DNA from 3 places in the Arthrobacter sp. TJ-266 genome. Region 3 is predicted to be linked to each of the others. Evidence: riboswitches for the same ligand, from Rfam matches in the RefSeq annotation. Region 3 holds a riboswitch; each other region holds the start of a gene.
What was found. A riboswitch is a leader RNA that binds a small molecule or an ion and turns the genes downstream of it on or off. The one in region 3 is predicted to bind cyclic di-GMP.
Positions count from the first base shown of each region.

Region 1: linked by a shared signal. The riboswitch ahead of AC4D12_RS13150 (LamG domain-containing protein) and the one ahead of AC4D12_RS01565 (response regulator transcription factor) in region 3 are both predicted to bind cyclic di-GMP.
Region 2: linked by a shared signal. The riboswitch ahead of AC4D12_RS00700 (glycoside hydrolase family 26 protein) and the one ahead of AC4D12_RS01565 (response regulator transcription factor) in region 3 are both predicted to bind cyclic di-GMP.

Region 1 is NZ_JBZCNC010000004.1:311,930-319,227, forward strand. Features, by position in the region: gene AC4D12_RS13135 (response regulator) at 1-376, shown strand, start outside; gene AC4D12_RS13140 (NADPH-dependent F420 reductase) at 424-1,173, shown strand; gene AC4D12_RS13145 (DUF1643 domain-containing protein) at 1,291-1,779, shown strand; gene AC4D12_RS13150 (LamG domain-containing protein) at 1,883-3,175, opposite strand; cyclic di-GMP riboswitch class I at 3,192-3,266, opposite strand; gene AC4D12_RS13155 (glycosyltransferase) at 3,592-5,619, shown strand; gene opgC (OpgC domain-containing protein) at 5,670-7,298, shown strand, end outside.
Region 2 is NZ_JBZCNC010000001.1:122,934-130,231, forward strand. Features, by position in the region: gene AC4D12_RS00685 (hypothetical protein) at 282-2,081, shown strand; gene AC4D12_RS00690 (DUF4265 domain-containing protein) at 2,549-3,028, shown strand; gene AC4D12_RS00695 (DUF1883 domain-containing protein) at 3,277-4,053, shown strand; gene AC4D12_RS00700 (glycoside hydrolase family 26 protein) at 4,335-5,600, opposite strand; cyclic di-GMP riboswitch class I at 5,615-5,689, opposite strand; gene AC4D12_RS00705 (peroxiredoxin-like family protein) at 5,991-6,662, shown strand; gene AC4D12_RS00710 (ROK family transcriptional regulator) at 6,707-7,298, opposite strand, start outside.
Region 3 is NZ_JBZCNC010000001.1:286,081-293,378, reverse strand. Features, by position in the region: gene AC4D12_RS01585 (DUF2252 domain-containing protein) at 1-122, opposite strand, end outside; gene AC4D12_RS01580 (hypothetical protein) at 181-405, shown strand; gene AC4D12_RS01575 (LysE/ArgO family amino acid transporter) at 421-1,026, opposite strand; gene AC4D12_RS01570 (ArgP/LysG family DNA-binding transcriptional regulator) at 1,096-1,989, shown strand; cyclic di-GMP riboswitch class I at 2,063-2,137, shown strand; gene AC4D12_RS01565 (response regulator transcription factor) at 2,275-3,078, shown strand; gene AC4D12_RS01560 (hypothetical protein) at 3,089-3,529, opposite strand; gene AC4D12_RS01555 (hypothetical protein) at 3,658-4,176, opposite strand; gene AC4D12_RS01550 (hypothetical protein) at 4,278-4,751, opposite strand; gene AC4D12_RS01545 (MMPL family transporter) at 4,907-7,066, opposite strand; gene AC4D12_RS01540 (MarR family winged helix-turn-helix transcriptional regulator) at 7,160-7,298, shown strand, end outside.

The DNA.
Region 1 (7,298 bases), on a different contig from region 3:
CCGCGATCTCGACGACCACGCGGCCGCCGGAGCCTCCGCCCTCGACCAGGGGCGGATCGACCAGCTGCTCCGCACGGGCGCGACTCCGGGCGCCGGGCCGGGAAGCGCGTCGGGGACTGCGACGGGCACCGCCGCGCTCCTGCCGCCCAAGGGCCTCTCCGCCCCCACGCTCGACGCCGTGATGCTGGACGTCCGTGCGCACGGCGGCGGGACCTCCGCCTCCGAGGTGGCCGAGCGCCTCGGTATGGCGCGCGTCAGTGCCCGCCGGTACCTGGAGTTCCTCGTAGCGCGGGGCCAGGCGCGGATCGTCCCGCAGTACGGGTCCGCGGGGCGGCCGGAGAAGTTCTACGTGTGGACGGACGCGGGCGCCCGCTGAGACCTGACTCCTGAGGAATAACACCGCGCACACGCTGTTGTCCCTGCATGACCGAGAACACAGCCCCGAACACAGCCCCGGACACGACGCCCACACCGACAGGGCACACGCGGACGGCGGCGGACACGTCCGTGCAGCCACGTGGCGTCCGCAGCACCATCGGGTTCATCGGCTCGGGCAACATCGGCGGGCAGCTCGCGCGCCTCGCCGTCGCCCGCGGCTACCGCGTGATCATGAGCAACTCCCGCCGCCCGGAGTCGCTGCAGGAGCTCGTGGCCGAACTCGGTGACAGTGCACGCGCCGGCACGGTGGAGGAGGCGGCCACCGGGGGCGACGTCGTCGTGGTCACCATCCCGCTCAGGAGCATCGATGCCGTCCCCGCCGAGCCGCTGGCGGGCAAGCTCGTCATCGACACGTGCAACTACTACCCGGAGCGCGACGGGCACATCGCCGAACTCGACGACGAGACGACCACCACGAGCGAACTGCTGCAGCGCCACCTCCCCGGGTCCTTTGTGGTGAAGGTGTTCAACGGCATCCACTTCGCGCAGCTGACCACGGACGGCACACCTACCGGGACACCGGGCCGTCGCGCCCTGCCCATCGCCGGTGACGACTCAGACGCCAAGCAGGCCGTGACCGAGCTCCTCGACGAGTTCGGCTTCGACACCGTCGACGCCGGTGCCCTCGCGGAGGGGTGGCGCTTCCAGCGCGACACCCCCGCCTACGGGCCGCAGCTCGACGCCGACGGCCTGCGCGAGGCGCTCGGGCGGGCTGCCCGCTACGCGGACATGTAGGCAGCCAGTGCATCGGCCGGATCCGTGCGGCTCACTCTCCGCGCTCGGCGGACGGCGGACGGCGGACGGCACTATCGTTGCCGGCGAGGCCCAGTGATCAGAAGACGAGGTAGCACCATGAGACGTGGAGCCCACATCGACGGCGAGTATCGATACACCCTCGACCGTCACTGGGGCGACGACGAGGCATCACGGAACATCCTGCACCTCGTCATGTTGAACCCCTCCGTCGCTGACGGGCTCGGTGACGACCCCACCATCCGGCGCTGCATCAGTTACGCCCGATCGCTCGGACTCGACGGGCTCCGCGTGGTCAACCTCTTCGCGCTCCGCTCCACCGACCCTCGAGGCTTACGCACTCATGTAGACCCCGTCGGCCCGCGCAATGACCAGATCCTCGATCAGTGCATGCGCGAGGTCGCGGACGACTTCATGGTCGCAGCATGGGGAGCCGACACCTTCGCCCGGGACCGAGCCACAGTCGTCCATGCACGTGTCGCGTCCCACGGCATCGCGCTGAAGTGCTGGGGGAGAACGAAGGACGGTCACCCTGGGCATCCGCTCTATCTTCGACGAGATGCCGTACTGACCACGTGGACGCCGTGATGGTACCGGCTGTCCGTCGACAGGTTCGGTCTTCCTACCCTTGGTGAGCCGGTCCGAGCCGCCGGGCTGAGTCCCCCGTCGGACGGGCCTCCCGCCGCGGGGTCTACTTCCCGCCGAGGACGATCGGCGAGCAGCGTGTCCCCTCGCAGATCTGGTAGCTGACGGACGCCCTCGTCGTCGTCGTCGAGTAGCGGCCCGTATTGGGGATGGTGGTCCTGACACCGTTCGTCACGAGGGTCACCGTCGTCGCCTTCGTCCCCGACCATGCCAGCGCCGTGATGATCCCGCCGCGCACCTTGGCGCTCGCCACAGCGAGCTTGATGGAGGGTACCGGGGCAGGCGCCGGAGCGGGTGCGGGAGCGGGAGCGGGTGCGGGAGCGGGAGCGGGTGCGGGAACCGGAGCGGGAACCGGAGCGGGAACCGGAGCGGGAACCGGAGCAGGGGCAGGTGCCGGAGCAGGGGCAGGTGCCGGAATCGGAGCAGGGGCAGGCGCCGGAACCGGAGCAGGGGCAGGCGCCGGTGCCGGCACGAAGGAGAAGTCCCTCACCACCACCTTCTCCGGCATGACCGCCGCAGGAGTGCCTCCGCCGCCGTCGGTCACCCAGAGGTTGAAGTGGATGGTCTCGCGAGCGGGCTCGGGGACGTTCTCGCCCTCCAACACCGTGCGCTTGAGCAGCGGCCCGGCGTAGCCCTCCCCCGCGAAGGTCTCGAAGGTGAGCTTGTTCGGCTCCCACACCAGGCGGTGGGTGAGGATTGGGTGGTTGGTGACACCGAAGATTGCGGTGTTGTTGCCCACTCCGGGGGGCTTGGTGGCGTCGAACCAGAAGCCGTGGCCCTGCGTCACCGGCCACACCTGGTTGTAGTTGCTCCCTCCGCCCCAGGAACTGGCCTCGCAGAGGTCCATCTCGTTGTAGCCGGGGGCCACGGCGGGGTCGTAGGTGAAGAGGCACCCCCACACCACTTCCTTCTGCAGCGTGGTGAGGTCCTTCTCGATGGTGGTGCTGTAGGTGCCGTACCCGAAGCCGTGCCGCGTGGTGTTGAACTCCGCCCCGATCGCCGCCTTGCCCGTGGGGTTGGAGAGGGTCATGGTCACATGGCCGTTCGCGTCGGGGCTGCTGACGTTGGCCGGGTCGAAGAGCTTGTTGTAGTTCGGTGCGCCACTCCACCACCGCTTCTCCCAGTTGAAGCCCTTCCAGGCGAAGTCGCCCACCGGGCCGGGGTTGGCCGCCATCGGGGTGGTGTCGGCGGCGGTCGCGGGTGCCGGGACGGCGACCGCCAGCATCAGCGCTGCGGTCACGGCCCCGATGAAGGACGCCGCGTTCCGACGCCGGTGCTGTGGGCGGGTCTCGACGGTGACTGCCTGGCGGGCACGACGACGTACGGGAAAAGGAAGCATGGCGGAGACCTTCTCGTTCGGTAGCCCGGCGGACCTCGAGGGTTCCGTGGCTTTGCGTCACCGGTTCGCACCGGCTTTGCCCTTCTCGCTGAGCGGTTGCCCGAGCGCCGCCGTCGGTCCTCGACCACAGGGCCTCCGGCCCTTCCATCCTCCCGCCGATCCGCCGCCCCCACCCGGCGGATTCGCTCAGCAATGCCTCAGGATTGACGCAGTGGGTCAACCCGGCCTATCCCGTATGGGACCCGTCCGGACACTCAGGTACCTTTGTTCCAGTATTCGCGGCCCCTGACACCGGATGGGCGGCCCAGCGCTACCGGTCCGGCGTCCGGCCGGCACCGAAGCAGTGCCAGGCGCACAGGTAGGAACGGGAGTCCCGCATCATGAGTACCGAATCATCGGGGTCCACGGCCGCAGAGATGAACCCGCACCAGGAGGACTCCGGCGGACGCAGGCTGCTGATCCGCGCCGTGGTGCTCGTGACCACCGTCCTCGGGCTGAACTACATCGTGTGGCGCTGGCTCTACTCGATCAACTGGGATGCATGGTGGATCGCCATACCCCTGGTCCTCGCGGAGACCTACTCGCTCATCGACTCGCTGCTGTTCGGCTTCACGGTCTGGAAGCTGAAGAAGCGCACGCCGCCCGAGGCGCCGGAGGGCCTCACGGTGGACGTTTTCATCACCACGTACAACGAGCCCCTGGACCTCGTCCTGACCACGGCGCGTGCGGCGAAGGCCATCCGCTACCCGCACCGCACCTGGATCCTCGACGACGGCAACCGGGCGGAGGTCCGAGAAGCGGCGGACGCCGAGGGGATCGGCTGGATCACGCGTTCGGCGGACTGGAAGGACATGCCGCGGCACGCGAAGGCGGGCAACCTGAACAATGCCCTGATGTCCACGGACGGCGAGTTCCTCGTGATCCTCGATGCCGACCAGATCCCCGATCCGGAGATCCTGCACAGGACGCTCGGGTACTTCACGAACGAGAAGATGTCCCTCGTGCAGACCCCGCAGGTCTTCGTGAACGTGCCGGACTCGGACCCGCTCGGCAGCCAGGCGCCCCTGTTCTACGGTCCCATCCAGCAGGGCAAGGACGGCTGGAACGCGGCCTTCTTCTGCGGTTCCAACGCCATCATCCGCCGCGAGGCCCTCATGCAGCTCGGCGTCACGCGCTACGTCACGGAGATCGAACTGGCCCTGCACAAGGCCCTGAAGACCTCGGACAAGGTCATCGCGAAGGCGAAGAAGGGGCTGGATCCGGGCAACGACCGCATGGTCGACGCCCTGGACCTCGTGGCGAAGGACCTGAGGAGGGTGCGCCGCCGCCTGCAGAAGGGGCACGGCATCTCGGAGGTCACCTACGAGTTCCAGCAGCGGATGGTCTCCATCACGCGCCTGCTCGTCAGCGCGGACATCGCTGCGTTCCACGCGGATCTCGCGTCGCTCGAGGACCTCGACATCGCCGGGCTCGACGCCGGTCTGCAGGACGCCTCGGCGTCGACCCCCGCTCTCGCCGTGGTCGACGACGCCGCCCTCGACCAGCTCGCCCAGCGCGCCTGGTCGCCACTCGCAGCGATCGACGCCGTCCGCGTCCTCATCGATTCCGTCAACGCGGACCGCAGCGGGGAGGCGCAGGCCGTGATGCCGATGGCCACCATCTCCGTCACCGAGGACATGGCCACCTGCATGCGGCTCCACTCGCTCGGGTGGGAATCCGCCTACCACCACGAGAAGCTCGCCGACGGCCTCGCGCCCGAGGACCTCAACTCCATGCTGACGCAGCGGCTCCGGTGGGCGCAGGGCACCATCCAGGTCATGTTCCGCGAGAACCCCTTCGCCCAGAAGGGCCTGACGATCGCCCAGAAGCTGATGTACGGGGCCACCATGTGGAGCTACTTCTCCGGCTTCACGGCCCTGATCTACATCGCGGCGCCCATCATCTACCTGATCTTCGGCATCCTCCCGGTCAACTCCATCAGCATCGAGTTCTTCTCGCGGCTCATCCCCTTCCTCGTGGTGAACCAGCTGCTCTTCGCGATCGTGGGCAAGGGCACCAAGACCTGGCGTGGCCAGCAGTACTCGCTGGCCCTGTTCCCCGTGTGGATCCGCTCGGTCACCTCGGCGTTCGGCAACGTGTACCTGGGACGCAGCCTGGACTTCGCCGTCACCCCGAAGACACTGCAGCAGGATGCGCAGCTCCGCTGGGACCTCGTGAAGCCGCAGCTCTGGGCCATGGGCCTGCTGCTGGGGGCCGCGATCATCGGGATCATCCGCCTCGCAGTGGGCCAGGCGGACGTCCTCGGCACCACCGTGAACATCGTCTGGGTCATCTTCGACCTCGTGATCTTCAGCGTCATCATCGAAGCAGTCCGCTACCGCGGCTACGAGCACTATCAGGCGGACATCGCTCGTGCGAAAGAAAGGCAGGACGCCAGGGAATGACCGGTCTCACCCGGGGGCGGAATCGCCGGAGGGGACCCGTCCGGATTCTGATGGCAGTGTGGTTGACAGCGCTCATCGCGCTCGGCACACCCGCCCTCACCGCGGTTCCCGGCGCCATCGCCGCCCCAGCGGTGACCATGACGACGCAGGACCAGCAGCCCATCGAGGACCCGACGTCGCTCACCGAGGGGCGCTACTTCGGCCCGGAACTCGACTGGTCCGCCTCCGGCGCCCGCGCCTACGCGGACCGGTCCGGCGTGACGCCGTCGTTCTACAGCCGTCCCGTCGCCTACCCGCTCGACGCCGATGCCGAACGCGACCTCGCGGACCTCGCTCGGCAGAACGCACCGCTCGGCGCGCTGGCCGTCGTCTCGCTCGAACCGACCGTTCCGCTCGAGGAGCTCACGGCAGAGGACGCCGCCCACCTGGCGGAGACCCTGGGGCGGATCAGCGAGGGAGTGCGCACCGCGTTCTTCCTCCGCTTCGCACCCGAGATGAACGGCACCTGGTTCGGCTGGGGCCAGCAGCCGGACGCGTACGTGGCCGCCTTCCGCACCGTCGCGGACGTCGTGCACGCCGAGGTGCCGTCCGCGGCGATGGTGTGGGCGCCGTCGTACGCGGCCGGGTACCCGTTCACGGAGGCCTACGGCGCCGTCGAGGGGCTGGAATCGGGCAGCGTCCCGGCACTCGACAGCAACGGGAACGGCCTGATCGACGGCGGTGACGACCCCTACGCGCCCTACTACCCGGGCGACGACGCCGTGGACTGGGTGGGGCTGTCCCTCTACCACTTCGGGAGTTACGAGAGCGGGCAGGTCGCCGTCACCGACGGCGCCCGCACCTACTCGGGTGCCATCCGGACGTCCGTGCTGCCGGAGCCGGACAAGTTCGCAGACCAGCTCGCCGGCGTGTACGGCGCGGCTCCCGGCGCCCCGCAGATCGACTTCGCGAAGGAGTACGCCTCCGGCAGGGACCAGCGGATGATCGTGCAGACCGCCGCCCTGTTCGATCCCGAGGACGCAGACAGCGCGCCGGAGACCGAGATCAAACGGGCCTGGCTGGAGCAGGTGCTGGCACCCGGCATCGCGGAGGAGTATCCCGAAATCGGGGCCGTCACCTGGCTCGAATCCTCGCGGCCGGAGCCCGAGGCCGAAGGCCACACGGTGGACTGGGGGCTCCTGACGGACGACGGCGCGACGGCGGCGCTCGCCGACACGCTCGCTACGGACCCGGGCCTCCGGCTCGGGCCCATCACCGAGGTGGTCGCCCAGGAGGACGCCAACGAGGCGACGTCCCAGGTATGGGAATCAGGCTCCCCCACCAGCACGGCGATGAACTGGCTCGTCGGATCCGTCGTCGGACTGTTCGTCCTGGTGCTCCTCGCCGGGCTCGCCCGGAGATTCGTGCCGCAGTGGCGCTACCCGGACGAGCGGAACCCGCGCGATATGCGCCTGGATCTGCTGCGCGGGTGGATCATCACCGCCGTCGTCGTCACCCACATCGAAGTGGCAGGTCCGTGGTCCTTCCTGGCCCTGAACATCGTCGGGGCCATCACGGGTGCTGAACTGTTCGTCATGCTCTCCGGCGTGGTGATGGGCATGGTCTACCCGGTGGCGATCCGCCGGCTCGGCTCGAAGGCCGCGCTGAAGGGCACCCTCAAGCGCGCGCTACGTCTCTAC
Region 2 (7,298 bases), 160 kb from region 3:
GACCGGACGCCGATCCCTCAACAAACATCCAGTCTCACTCGCGCTGAAGGCTAAAGACCGGGGCAGGGAATGGCCGGTATGACGAATATCCCGGCAAGTACCCGGGACCAAGCTAAGAAGTGCTACCTCTGAGGCACAATAGAAGCTTGCCGTGCGACCTTCGGGGTAATGAGCGGCTTCTCCACATATTCCGAAGGAACTATAAGGGTGGAGCAGCCAGTAGTCGGATCAAGCCGATGGCGTCATCGTCGGGTCTTGTCTGAAACTAACGGGGGACACGCATGGAGGTTGAAGAGCGGGCTGAACGAGCCGCAGCGGTTAATCGGATTTCAGCCGCCGTCCGGGCTAGTGCACGAGACGGCGACAAAGGCGCACTGGAACTTGAGCACGCACTCGTCCTCCTTGACGAGCTGGATCTCCGGGTACTCCGCGAAATCGAGCGTGAACTTGGTAACGAGAGCAGCGTCATCACTCATCCCGGCATCGGCCGCAACAGCCCGGGAATCGCGGCGTTCCTGGGCCAACGATACGCAGCATCTATCGGGAAATCGCAGTATTCACTGACGACAGCTGTTACGAGAATCAGAGCCGACATATTGGATCTTCTGGTGTTCCGCGACATAGAACGCGCCCACGGGGGCACTATGTTCACCCGGGTCGTTCAGAGCGTCAAGAAGGCGCTTGACCTTCCGGAGCACGGCAGCCTCGCAGAAACCGGATGCGCCAGATATGGGGCATCCAACATCTTTCTGCTGCTCGATGTGGCGGCGTCCTTTGCCACAGTGCAGTTCGAACGGACTTCTGTGGTTCTTGCCGGTGTCCGAGGGCCGGAGGGGATGGACCTCTACGCCGACGCACTCGACAATTGCCATTTCATGACAACCAGCTTTGCGCGGTACCTGCTCAAGTCACAGCCCGGACCTGGGAAGCTTTCTACGGCGGGTTCCCGGGGTCGGCTGGAGCGTTTCGGGATCTCGCCTACAAAGATCGATTACGAACGGCTCCTCCTCGAGCTGGAGAAGTTGCGGGCACTGTTACCGGAATTGAGCAGCGCCTACTCGTCCTGGGGGGCGGAAAGCAGCGGTAAAGTTCCGCTTCCCCCGGACGAAGCAGGCCGCGACGATACAGCACGGATGAAGTTCCAGGTACTGCGGCGGAACGGTGAGCCGCGTACCGCCGGCGAAGCGAACGAGCAACGCCTGGTCCGCCGAACCTGGACGTTTCGCCTCCGTGAGAAGAGGGCAACTTTCGCCGCCGCCTGTGCGAGCGTCGCGATGCTGGGGTACTGGCTGTTCCTCCAGATAGCGGCCCAGGATCTGTCGGTCCGGCTCCTTCTGCTAGAAGCCGTGCTGGGCGCACTTCTCGCTGCGACAATGTGTTCTTTCCTTGACGCTCGTGAAAATGGCTTCTTCCAGACTGCCGCAGAGCTTAATCACTACACCGTGCTACAGGGCCGGCGCGACGCCACGTTCCTGGCTGCCTTGCAGAAGGTCCGGCCGGAGGTCGCCGGGCTGAAGCAAGCCGGTCTCCCACGGCTTTTCACGGTCATGGCTGAACGCGACGGCGTTACTTTCCTCGGGCGTGGCCCGAGGCCCAAAGTGGTCGCATCCTTCCACTGGGTGCATGTCGCAAAGTTGACGGCGCCCCGAGGCGCCGCCGGATCACCACCCCGGGTGGCGTTTGTGGTGCGACGCGAAGGAGACGAGGTGGAACTTGGGTTCCCTTTGGAACGCGCAAAAGTGGCTTGGACACAACGCAATTTTCTTGAGAACAAACCGATGGAAGCAGTCCTGGCTTTGCTCCAAGGCCTGCGAACAAACTGGACCCTGCCGCCGTTTGGCGACCGACGCAGCAGCGACGAGTGGGACACCTCCGAGCGGTTCGCACTTCTCCGATCCGGAGTGGTCGGGGGTACCCCGTATGAGCGTGAGGTGCTCGACTGGGAATCCCGGCGGAAAGAGCGCGTAGAGCTGAGTGGAGGGGACGTTCTCCGCAGGACGCAGATGAGACTCGGTGCCGCTATTGCTGCCCTACTGTTCTGCATCGCGGTGCTTGTGCCGTTCTTCTCCGCTCTGCAGTGACCGCAGGGTCACCGCCCGAGATCAATGGTCATCATGTCAGCAGGCGGGGCAATCCCTGATTCCTTACGGGAATTGCAAGCGATTTCATGTCGTTCGTGCGTAGACCGGGTCCGACCGTGCATAGATCACTATACGCGTCATCAAAAATACAACGATCAGCCCGATTGGCATCCCTGTATTGTGGCCGAGAAGCCCAACTACGACGGGCGCGCCAAAACGGTCATAATCGAAAAAACGAAGAAGACTCTTACCGCACGTTTCATCCTGAGTTTCCGCACGAATGCAACTGGGGAAAATTCCTTCACTGGTATGGTCTCTTTCGCTCTAAGAACACGTCCCGATGGATCATCACAGACGATACTTAATTTGTGCCGATCAAGGATCCTGCAGCAGGACACCACTTTCGTAGCGGTTAGTGTCAGCTCACGCCGAGGTACATACAACACCCTTCCCTCGTCACTCACTGGGTGGAAGGGGCCCTGGAGCCGGTACCCGCTGCTGCAGGCCCAACAGAAACAGTCTGGTTCGCTTTGCCTCCTGATCAAGACACGGAGGAAGCGTGGGAGGGACTCCTCGCGCATCCCGAAAGTGACGACGAACTGACAATTGTCGCCGTGCCCATGTACCTCTACGACGTGAATTTCGGGGACCTGGTCAAAGGGATTCGGTCAGCAGAGGGGCCCTACGTCGCGGTAGGTATCGCGCAGAAATCTGGTGCTTCAACATTCCGGGTTCTCATTACCTCGGATCTCCCAAATGCTTGGCACGGCTTATCGTCGGAGCTGGCGGAACAGGGGTGTCTGGTTGACGTCATGTCTCCGAGCCTCATCGCGTTCTCCTGCCCTGCGGATCTCGCTCAGGGAGTTGCTGGTCGGCCGTCGCAGCTTCAGGAGGACGGTTTCCTCGAGTACGAGACTGGCCGCGCCGTCCTACCGGATGACCACTAAAGGATCCTTGACCGATTCTGGTTCAGACGCCGAGGGGCACGTTCAATCATGACAACCCTGATTCGGGCTTCTGGGGATTTGATTGTCGAGATCGTCGGTGAGGTCGGCATCCTCATGTGTTGCAACGCGGGAGCTGCTAAGCCTAATAGGCTCCGAGAAGCCAGCGTGTCCGGGGCGTGTGGTTCGATAAGGTCCTAGCGGGCCAGGGTGAACAATACGGCCACACAAGGTCGGGGAGGTAGGGCGAAATGGCAGGCTTGCCGTTTACGAAGTATCACTGGAACCGCCTCGACAAGGGGGCGACCGTGGTCGTGACACTGACCAAAGCCGCCAATGTGCGCCTGATGGACAGCTCGAACTTCAATTCATACAAGAACGGCAGAGCGCACAAGTTCTTTGGAGGCTTGGTCAAGACCTCTCCCTTCCGGATTACGGTCCCGCGCACAGGAAGCTGGTACTTGACCGTTGACCTGATGGGTTTGAAAGCGGGGAGTGTGCGCTCAACGGTTGCCGTTGAACCCCCGGCGTTACCTGTCGCGAAGTCGGCGTCGCAACAGTCCTTGCAAGGGATCCGACACGAACGTCCGCCCGTTGTTCCGAACGAAGACGGTGAGACGTGGGACGTGTTCATTTCCCACGCGAGTGAAGACAAGTCTTCCGTTGCTGAACCTCTTGCAATTGCGTTGCGAGAACGTGGGCTTAAGGTGTGGCTCGACAAGACCGAGTTGCGGATCGGTGACAGCCTACGCAGAAAGATCGACTACGGACTAGCCCACAGCGCCTTCGGCATCGTCATCCTGTCGAGTTCGTTTTTCGCGAAGGGCTGGCCTCAGTACGAACTCGATGGAATCATCGGGCTCAGCGTCAACGGCGATCAACGCATGCTTCCGATTTGGCACGAAGTATCTCGAGACGAGATCGCAAGGCAGTCCCCTTCTCTTGTGGACAAGATCGCTCGAAACACAGCCACGGACACGATCGCCGAAATCGCGGACGAAATTGCCTCGGTTGTAAACGAGTCTTAGATCCGGATTCCGAGGCGCCCGTAAGCCGGTCGGTCTGCGGCCGTGCAGACGACCTTGAGCATCTGTGCAGGCGACCGTGCGAACTGACAGCTTGACTTACTCACGCCTGATCAGAGCGATTCCCATATGCCCCGCCCGAGAAAAAGCCCGGTGATGGCGCCCTAAACGGGACACCCTCAAGCACGCTAACTACTGTCTCGACCTGATGCGGCAGAAACGACACCTCGTGAGTTTGACGCGCCTGCGGAACGCGCCACCTACAGGAGCGACCTGCACCGGAGTCACCGACGTGCGGCGAGCCCCGCTCTGAAGGCATCGGACGCCGTCGTGGAGCTGTTGATGCGCCAGTCCGCTTCCTTGTCGATGTGGAACCAGACGAGGGCGGCGACGTCCGGCTGGGCGGACAGGTAGCCGAAGAGGCTGCTGATCCACCCTGCCTTCGAGCCGCCGAGCTCGGACGCGGAGGTCTCCGCGATGACGATCGGCTTACCGGGAGCCAGCTGTCGCAGCTGCGCGATGCCCTCGCCGAAGAGTGCCTCCGGCTCCTGCCATGCGCTCCAGGACTGCGAGGTCCCCCAGTTGTAGCCGTCGAGGGCCACGACGTCGACGTACCCGGCGCCCGGGTAGAGGCCGCCGAGGGGGGTCGAACCCCAGTAGGGCACGTTCGGATTCCAGACCCAGCGCACGTTCGAGGCACCCGTGGAGGCCATGACCTCATGGACGTGGCGGTAGGCCGCGACGTAGTCGCCCGCGCCGTTCCCGTTGACACCCTCGGCCCACGGGTACCAGTCGCCGTTCATCTCGTGCGCGAAGCGCAGGTACACGGGCTGGCCCCAGGCGCCGAGTGCCAGGCCCCACTCGCGGATGTGGGCGTCGTAGTCGCCCGCCGTGATGCGGTCGAGCGAGTAGGCGGGCTGGTCGACGCCGCCACCCCAGGCCCAGGGCTCCCACGTCAGGAGGGTCTCCGCGCCACGCGCGCGGACGGCGTCGAGTTCCGCGATGGGGGCCGGCTGCCGGAAGTCCTTGTAGGAGAGCACGATCGAGGGCGCCTCGCCGGCCAGGCGCGCCACCTCGTCGAGTTCGGCTGCGGCCGCAGGGCCGCCGTTGGTGCCGACGCCGAACCGGATGCCCTTCGTAGGGTTCACGGCCGGGTCGACGGGCGATGGGGCCGGTGTAGGCGCCGGCGTGACGGTGTAGGTGGCGCGAGCCGCTACCGTGCCGGCGGTCGCCGTCACCGTGATGGCGCCGGAACCCGCCGGGACCATCGAGGTGCGGAAGGCGCCGGTGGACGTCGTCGTGACGGTGACCGTCGCTGAACCCGCGGTGAGGGTCGTCGTCGCGCGCTTCGGGAAGCCCGCGCCCGTCACGGTCACGGCGGCTCCGGGCGCGCCCGTCGCGCTGCTGAGGCTGATCGTCGCGGCCGCACCGGCGGACGACGGCGTCAGACCGACGAGAAGGAGCACGCTCGTCACCGCGATGATCACGAGGCGGAGGACAGCTGGGCTCGGAAGTGATGCCGGGAACGGGGAGCGAAGGGCGGGAGACATGTGACCTCACTGGTTTCGGTGGCCCGGCTGACCGCGTGGGTCCCGTGGCTTTGCGTCCCCGGCTCACGCCGGGTTTGCCGTTGTCGTCGAGCGCCTGCTCCGGGCTGAAGGATCTGCCGGGGTGTCAGCGGTCTGGTTCTATTCTGCCGCCGGACGAAGCACAGTAGGGCGGACTTCCGCTGAAGTGTGCCAAAGGATCCGCGCAGGTTAAGCGCAGAGGGCTCCTGCTGAGCCGTCGGTTTCCGAACACGTGCCGTGGCGCGGGTGAAGCGGTCCTTTGTTCGCGCATCCCACACCGGGCGCGTGCGAGCCGTTACTGGGAATCGTTGGTGACCTCCGCCACAATGGGTGTGGGTGCGGGCATGTCGATGCCTGCCCTAAGGAGAGCGAATGAAGCGAAGGACGGACTTCACGGCAACGATCGCGTCGCAGGTCGAGAACTTCCTACCCACCTTCAACGCGCGCATCGGCCCCGAGCTCGCGAGGGTGTTCGAGCGCGAGCAGCAGGACCTCCGGCGTGCCGGTGTGCCGAGGGACACGGCGGTGGTCGGTGACAAACTGCCGGACGCCGTGCTGTGCGGCGTGGACGGCTCGTCCGAGCGATTGAGCACGCTGCTCGTCGGTGCCGCCGCCGTGATCGTCTTCTACCGCGGCTCGTGGTGCCCGTTCTGCACCATCGCGCTGAGGACCTACCAGCGGGAGCTGCGACCGGTCGTGGACGCCCTCGGGACGAGGCTCCTCGCGGTCAGCCCGCAGGATCCGCACAGGGCGGCCGCTTCCGCCCGGGCGGAGGGAGTGACGCTCGACCTGTACTGCGACGAGGGAAACGCACTCGCCCGCAGCCTGGGGATCGTCATGACTCCGAGCGAGGAGGCGATGAGCGCACGGGCTGCGCTCGGGATGGACGTGGTGGGTGCTGCGATGGACCGCACCACGACCATCCCGTTCCCCACGGTGCTCGTCAGCGACGCCACCGGCACCATCCGGCTCATGGACGTGCGTGCGGACTACACCACGCGGACCGAGACGTGCGACATCGTGGATGCCCTCATAGCGCTCTGACCCGCTCCGGAGTCGCCGGCCGCGCATCGGGCGTATCAGGTCCCTCAGGCGAAGGAGACCGATCTGAGGCTGCGCGGGGACAGCCTGTCCTGCAGCACCAGGGTCGCGGCGCCGAGCGCCGCGGCGTCGTTCCCGTTGACCGAGAGCCGGACCTCGACCGGATGGATGGCGCGGGCCAGTGCGCGCTCCGCCAGGGCACTGGAGATGATGTCCACATAAAAGCTCCCGGCCGTGGAGAAGGCGCTTCCGGCGAGGACGATGAGTTGGAGATCGAGGAGGTTCACCATGGAGATCACCGCGCTGGCCACGTACTCGGCAGACTCCCGCATGAGGCGGAGCGCCGTCTCGTCGCCGTCGGTCGCTGCCGAACCGATGGCCGCGAAGTCCTCCGAGATCACCCCTGTGAGCGGGAGGTCGAGCGTCCCGGCTACGACGGCAGCGGCTGCCTGCGCCACCACCACTTTCGGGCTCGCGTACAGCTCGAGGCAGCCGATGTTCCCGCACGGGCAGGGCAACCCCCTGGCGTCCACGCTCACATGACCGATCTCCCCGACGTTCGAGCTGACGCCCTGGTAGATGGTGCCGTCCATGACGATCCCGGAGCCGATGCCGGAGCCCATGTACACCGACGCATAG
Region 3 (7,298 bases):
GGATCAGCGGCCATCTTGCGGAACCGGGCGCGGAAGGCGAGTGGATCCGCCACCATCAGGTCCTGGTGGGCCTCGACGAGCGTGCTGACGATGAGCTGCTGACGTACGGTGCTGGCGTCCATGCGCCCACGGTACGCGCGCAACCTGTGCGGCCGGCGGCGGTGATGCGATACTTCCCGGATGGACCTGGACCAGTGGTGGATGCTCGTGATGCCGCAGACGCGTGACTGGCTGATCGCGCACAACGGCGAGCCGCTCTCGCCAGAGGTGGTGGCCGACATCAGCCGGGCGGGCGGCCTGATCGCCTCCGAGACCTGGTGGATGGGCGAGCGTGGACCGGACGGCGTCCACCTGTCCGACGCCGCCACGGACTGGATCGAGGAACGCGCCAACCTCGAGCGGTGAACGGGGAGGGAGCGGTCACCCGAGGACGAGCATCACGGCGAGCGCCAGCATGACGACGGCGATCAGGGCGTCGAGCACGCGCCACGCCGACGGTCGCCGGAAGAGCGGGGCGAGGTAGCGGGCGCCCACCCCGAGACCGGTGAACCACAGCACGGAGCCCAGCCCGGCGCCGGCGGCGAACCACCACCTGCCGTCGGTGCCGTGCGTGCTCGCGAGGGAGCCGAGCAGCAGCACGGTGTCGAGGTACACGTGCGGATTGAGCCAGGTCAGGGCCAGGGACGTCCCGAGTGCGGCCTGCCACGACGTGGCCCGCGTGCCGCCCTCGGCGTCGAGCGCCTCCCCCTGCACCGCGCGCCGTGCCGCGAGGACCGCGTACCCCGTGAGGAAGAGGGCCCCGGTCCACCGCACGACGTCGATCAGCACCGGCGCGCGCTCGATGATCACCCCGAGTCCGCCGACGCCGAGGCCGATCAGCAGCAGGTCCGAGACGGCGCAGACGGTGACGACGAGGGCCACGTGCGAGCGCCGTAGGCCCTGCCTCAGCACGAAGGCATTCTGCGAGCCGATCGCGATGATGAGGGTGAGGCCGGCGGCGAGCCCGGTGGCGACGGTGGTGATCATGCCTCGAACGTAGGGCGTGACGCCCGGTGTAGACCAGCTAATCCTTCTACAGCATGGTAAGAAGTGCTCATGAAGGACGTCGACGCCGCTCAGGCGCGTGCTCTCGCTGCCATCGTGACCGGCGGCAGCTTCGAGGCCGCGGCCGAGGCGCTCGCCATCACGCCGTCGGCCGTGAGCCAGCGCATCCGGGCTCTCGAGCTGTCCGTCGGGCGCCCGGTCGTATCGCGCACACGACCTCTCCGGCCCACGGAGGCCGGGCTCGCCGTCGTGCGCTTCGCCCGCCAGCTGGATCTTCTCGCGGCCGATCTCGCCCTGGAGCTCGCGGCGACCGGCGAGCAGGAGCGGCAGCACATCACCATCGTGGTGAACGGCGACTCCCTCCACACCTGGGTGCTGCCCGCCCTCGCCCCCGTGGCGGGGAACCTGCAGATCGAGGTGCTGCGCGAGGACCAGGAGTACTCCCTCGAGCTCCTGCGCAGCGGCGCGGCATCGGCCGCGATCACCTCGGTGGCCACTGCGGTCCAGGGGTGCAGCGCACAACCGCTGGGCGTCATGAGGTACGTACCGGTGTGCACGCGCGAGTTCCGGCGGACCTGGTTCAGCGCCGGCGCCACGCCGGACGAGCTCGCCGCCGCGCCGGTGATCGTGTTCGACCGCAAGGACGACCTCCAGGACCGCTACCTCCGCAGCCGCTCCCCCGGCGTCCTGGCGCCACCGCGTCACTACGTGCCGGCCGCCCAGGAGTTCGCGGAGGCGATCAGGCTCGGCATGGGCTGGGGGCTCATGGCGGAACTGGAACTGAGGGAGGGTGCGGCCGGTCTCGTCACCTTCGACCCCGGCGCTCACGTGGACGTCCTGCTCCACTGGCAGCAGTGGAGGCGTGGATCCCGGGCGCTCGGCGCGGTCAGCGACGCGGTGCGCCGGGCTGCGGGTGTTCTTCGACGGCAGGAGACCCCGTCATGACCTCGCCCCGGACCCGGGCGACCTCTCGGAAGTGTCGGTCGGCGTTGCTACCATGGTCGAGCGGGCGCACGCCCGTCGACAAAGGCAAACCTGGTGCGAGGCAGGGACGCAAAGCCACGGGACCCTCGGGGTCAGCCGGGCCGCCGAAGAGAACAGGGTCACGAAGCATGTTCCGGAGACGACATTCCGATGCATCCCGACCGGTAGCCGATGGCCTCGGCCGTTGCCCGGCACACGTGGTGACCGCGAAGGCCTCACCGCGCACTCCACGAACATCGGCCCAGTATGAATAGCGCCCCGGTCAGCGACCGCCGCGCGGCCGTGGTGATCGAGGACGATCTCGATATCCGCAATCTTGTGTGCGCCATCCTCGAGCAGGGCGGCTTCCAGGTGTCCGGGGCCACCACCGGGCGTGAGGGCGTGGACGCCGTCCGCGCCGAACAACCCACGGTCGTGACGCTGGACATAGGCCTCCCGGACATCGACGGCTACGAGGTGCTGCGCCGCATCCGCGCCACGACCGACTGCTACGTGGTGGTGCTGACGGCGCGCGACGAGGAGACGGACATCCTCACTGCCCTGCAGGCCGGGGCTGACGACTACGTACTCAAGCCCTTCCGACCCCGCGAATTGCGGGCGCGGATCGACGCCCTGCTGCGCCGGCCTCGTGTCAGCGACGTGGCACTGCGCCTCGAGCCGCCCTCACCCGACGCCGTCGTCATCCCGCCGTCCGGAACCGGCGGCGGCCCACCCGCGGACGTCCTGCGCCATGGGAACCTGGTGGTGGACGGCGGTACCCGCACGGTGGAGTGCGCAGGCAAGGAACTGCCCCTCACGAAGACCGAGTTCAACCTGCTGCACGAGCTGCTGAACAGCAAGGGCGCCGTGCGGACCAAGGAGGATCTGGTCCGGGTGTCTCGCGGCAAGGAGTACCGCGGCTACAACTTCGTGAGCCGGACGGACGAGCGAGCCATCGAGGTGCACATCGCGAACCTCCGCCAGAAGCTCTCGCGCAGCGAGGGTGACCCGGACCTGATCACCACGGTCCGCGGCGTCGGCTTCAGGATCATGCCGAGTCGCTCGCCCTGAGCCGGAACCGTCAGACCGATCCGGGATAGGTCAGCTCGAGCTGCCGCAGGGTGTCCGCGGCGCAGGCGCGGAGCACCTCCATCACGTCGGAGCCGGCAGACGCGTCCGCGGCGAGGGTGGTGCGCGCGGCCCGTGCGGCATCACCCAGCCGGCCCGCCCCGATCATGTCGGCCGAGATGCTGAGACTGATGACGGCGTCCCTCGCGCCGGTCGTGTCACCATCGCGCAGTCGCAGGTCCAGGCGGTCGAGCTTGTCGCCGAGGCTCGTGGAGAAATCCCTCGCGAAGCGGGATACCACAGCTGTGTCCGAGAAGTCCTGCCGCATCTCCCGCAGTACCCGCGGATCCAGGACCATCGAGGGCGCGTCCGCTCCTGGAACGGCGTCGTCGGGGGAGGCCGCGCCGTCGTCCTGCTGGAAGCCGCGAGGCTGCGGAGTGGGATGCGTGGACACCCCCTCAGGGTAGCCACGGCTGAGTGCCCAGTACCGGTATCCACAGGTTCTTGCGCAAAGCCTGAGGATGATGCCCTCGACCTCACCGCGCCTCCCCCATCTCCTGCGGATCGGAAGAGGTCCAGCTCTCACTCCCCGGGAGTGATCGTGTATTCGAGGACCTGACGGGGATCCCCGTCCTGCCAGTTGACGCTGATCTGGACGCCGGAACCGAGCTTCGTCCCGACCGGCAAAGCCTTGTCGTGCGAGGCGTACAGGCCGGATTCGTCGTCGGACACCCACTGGTCCACCGCCTCCGCCTGCACCCCGTAGGTGTCCACGGAGGCCACCACCTCGGCGACCAGCTCGTCGGGCTCATCGAAGACCCGGAACAGGGTGATGGTGTCCACGGCCGCACCACCCGAGGCGTCGAAGAGCTTCAGCATGGGCGTCTCGAGCACCACCTCGCCCTCCGGCATCCTCACCGTGACCTCGAGCGGAGTGGTTTCGTCCACCGTCACCATGGGAATGAAGGCGTCATCGGCGAGACCGATGTCGGACTTCGTCAGGGCGCCCGATGTGAGGTTCAACGTGGCGGACCGCGCATCCTTGATCGCCTCGACACCTCCCTCGTCGAATCGCGAGGATCCCGCCTTTGTCAGTTCCATGGCCTGTGCTCCTTCGTTGCTGCCTGATGACGAACACGCGGTGAGCGCAAGCGCCGCGCACATCACGATGCCAGCGACGGTCCGCCGGAGGGTCGCACGCGTCACTGGTTCACCTCCACACCGAAGCCATCGATGATCCTCTGCGTGAGGTCGGGGATGGTGTTGGAGGGCCGGTTGGCCTCGAGCCGGTCGCCGAAGTCGGAAGCGATGATGCGCCGCGCCTCCTCCGGGTCGTTCTGCAGCAGCTCCTGGTAGCCCGGCAACGTGTCCTCCACGATCAACTTCCACCTGTCTTCCTGGTTGGCGATGTTCCCGTCGGGAAGTCCTGTGGTCCAGTCCACGCTGCCCTGCAGTGGGTTGTCCCGGCCGAAGACCGTCTCGGGTCCCGGTGTCTCCTCGGAGCCGCTCAGCGGATAGACCTCGGGGTAGCTCGTGGCACCGGCAATGCTCGGCTCCCCCACCAGGGTCATCCCCCACGTGACGACATCCCCCGTGCCCGAGCCGGAGGTGCCCATGAGGACCGCGAGCTGCTCCAGCTGCTCCAGATTCGCGCCGATCATGCCTCTGGCGGTCATGCGTCCCCCACTCCTCTGCTCGTGGCCTGGCTCATTGCCCTGCCCTCGACACCGGCGAGGATCTCACCACAGGCTATGGCGGGCGCCGGGTGGTGTCCGTGGAGAGAGGTGCCCATGTCCACCTCCGGGCAAGGACACCGGAGGGAAGGCCGATGTCACCGTGGTGACGGTACCCGTCCGAGCGCCGACGGCCACCAGATCGTCGGACCGAGGTCGTAGGCGAGGGCCGGGATGAGCAGGGAACGCACCAGCACCGTGTCCAGCAGCACGCCGAACGCGACCACGAAGGCGATCTGCGCGAGGAACAGGATGGGGATGACCCCGAGGGCAGCGAAGGTGGCGGCGAGGACGACGCCCGCCGACGTGATGACACCTCCTGTCACGCCGAGCCCACGCAGGACCCCCGGCCGGGTGCCGATGCGCAGCGACTCCTCGCGGACGCGGGTCATGAGGAAGATGTTGTAGTCCACGCCGAGCGCCACGAGGAAGACGAACGCGAACAGCGGGACCGAGGCGTCGGCGCCCTCGAAGCCGAAGATGCCGTTGAACACCAGCGCCGAGACGCCGAGCGCCGTCGCATTGGACAGCGCGACGCTCGCCACGAGCAGCACCGGGGCGAGGACGGAACGCAGCAGCACGATCAGGACCAGCAGGATCACGAGCAGCACGATCGGAATGATCTTCACGAGGTCCGCGAGCGCGGTGTCGTTCGTGTCGATCGCCACCGCCGTGACGCCTCCCACGAGCGCGTCCGTCCCGGCGTCGTCGAGCGCTGTCCGCAGCTCGCGCACCACGTCCTCGGCGCGGTCCGAATCGGCCTGGTACTCGAGCGTGCCGCTGATGAGCACGCGGCCGTCCTCGACGACGGCGGCACCGGTGGGATCAGCCGTGACCATGGCGTCGGAGATGCCCGCCTGCCCCGCGACGACGTCGAGCGCAGCCTCCTGCTCCGCCTCGGGGGCCACGACGTACACCGGGCTGCCCGAGCCGGCGTCGAAGTGACGGGCCAGGGCGTCCTGACCGTCCACGGCGTTCGAGGGCGTGAGGATCAGGGCCGACTGCGGCACCCCGTTGGCCTGCAGCTGGGTGAGCCCGAGTGCGCCCGCCACCAGGATGAGCAGCGAGGCCAGCCACACCGCGCGCGGACGTCGCGCCACCAGCAGGGCCACGCGCCGCCAGACACCCTTCAGCCTCTCCAGGCCCGTCTCCGCGCTGACCGCCGTGGGGCCGTCGAGGGCCACGTGCCTGCCGTGGTGCGGTGCCGCCACGGTGGCCCGCTCTGCATCGAAGCGCGGGCGGAGCGGCCAGAACGCCGCCCTGCCGAAGAGCACCAGGAAGGCCGGGAGCAGCGTGAGAGCAGCGGCGAGCGAGAAGACGATGCCGATCGCGGCGATGGGCCCGAGGCTCTTGTTCGAGTTCAGGTCCGAGAAGAGCAGGCAGAGCAGGCCGAGGATCACCGTGGCGCCGGAGGCGAGGATGGGCTCGAACGAGCCGCGGTAGGCCACCCGGATGGCCTCCCACGTGGTGCGGTGCTCGGTCAGCGCCTCACGGAAGCGCGCCACGAGCAGGAGCGAGTAATCGGTGGCGGCGCCGATCACCAGGATGGACAGGATGCCCTGGCTCTGCCCGCTGAGCTGGATCCACCCGAGCTTCGCGAATCCGAAGACGAGCAGGATCGAGGTGGCCAGCGCGAACACGGAGGTCAGCAGCACGAGGAAGGGCAGCACGAGGGAGCGGTAGACCGCGAGGAGGATGAGGAACACGGCGCCGAGGGCGACGGCGAGCAGGATCCCGTCGATGCCGCCGAAGGCGGCCACGAGGTCGTTCGTGAAGCCCGCCGGCCCCGTGACATAGCCGGTGACGCCGTCGGGCAGTTCGTCGTCGAGCGTGGTCCGGAGCTCCGCGACCACCTCCTCCAGTTCGGCGTCGGAGGAAACGAACGCGATGTACTGGACCGCGAGGCCGTCCTCCGACGGCACGGGCCCGACGACGGCGGGAGCACCCTCGGCGGGCGCCTCGAGGCCCTCGACCGAACCGAGCGTGGCTCCGAGCTCCTCGTAGGCGGCGAGGTCGGCCGGTGCGATCGCCGTCGAGGACTCGGCGACGATCACCGCAGGGATGGCGTCCGACTCGCTGAACTGCTGCTGGAGCTCACCGGCCTCCGTGGACTCGGCGCTCGCCGGCAGGAAGGAGGCCTGGTCGTTGCTCGAGACCTCCTCCAGACGGCCGAACGTGGGCCCGCCCACCGCGGCTCCCGCCAGCCAGATGAGGACGACGACGATGGGCAGCACAACCCTGAGCCAGCGGTTCTTCATGTCTCTCCAGACCTCGGGATCAATCTCTACCGCAGAGTATATCTATCATGGAGATATATGGAACTCGCTCTAAGCTGAGCACGGAGGTGGTACATGACGACGCGCCAGGAGCTGATGGCTCTTCTGCGGCAGTTCACGATCGAGACGGACCGTTACGTCGGGGCCGCGAGCGACCGCGACAGCCTGTACCGGACGGACCTCCACGCGCTGAGCATCATGATGGGCGCCGCCG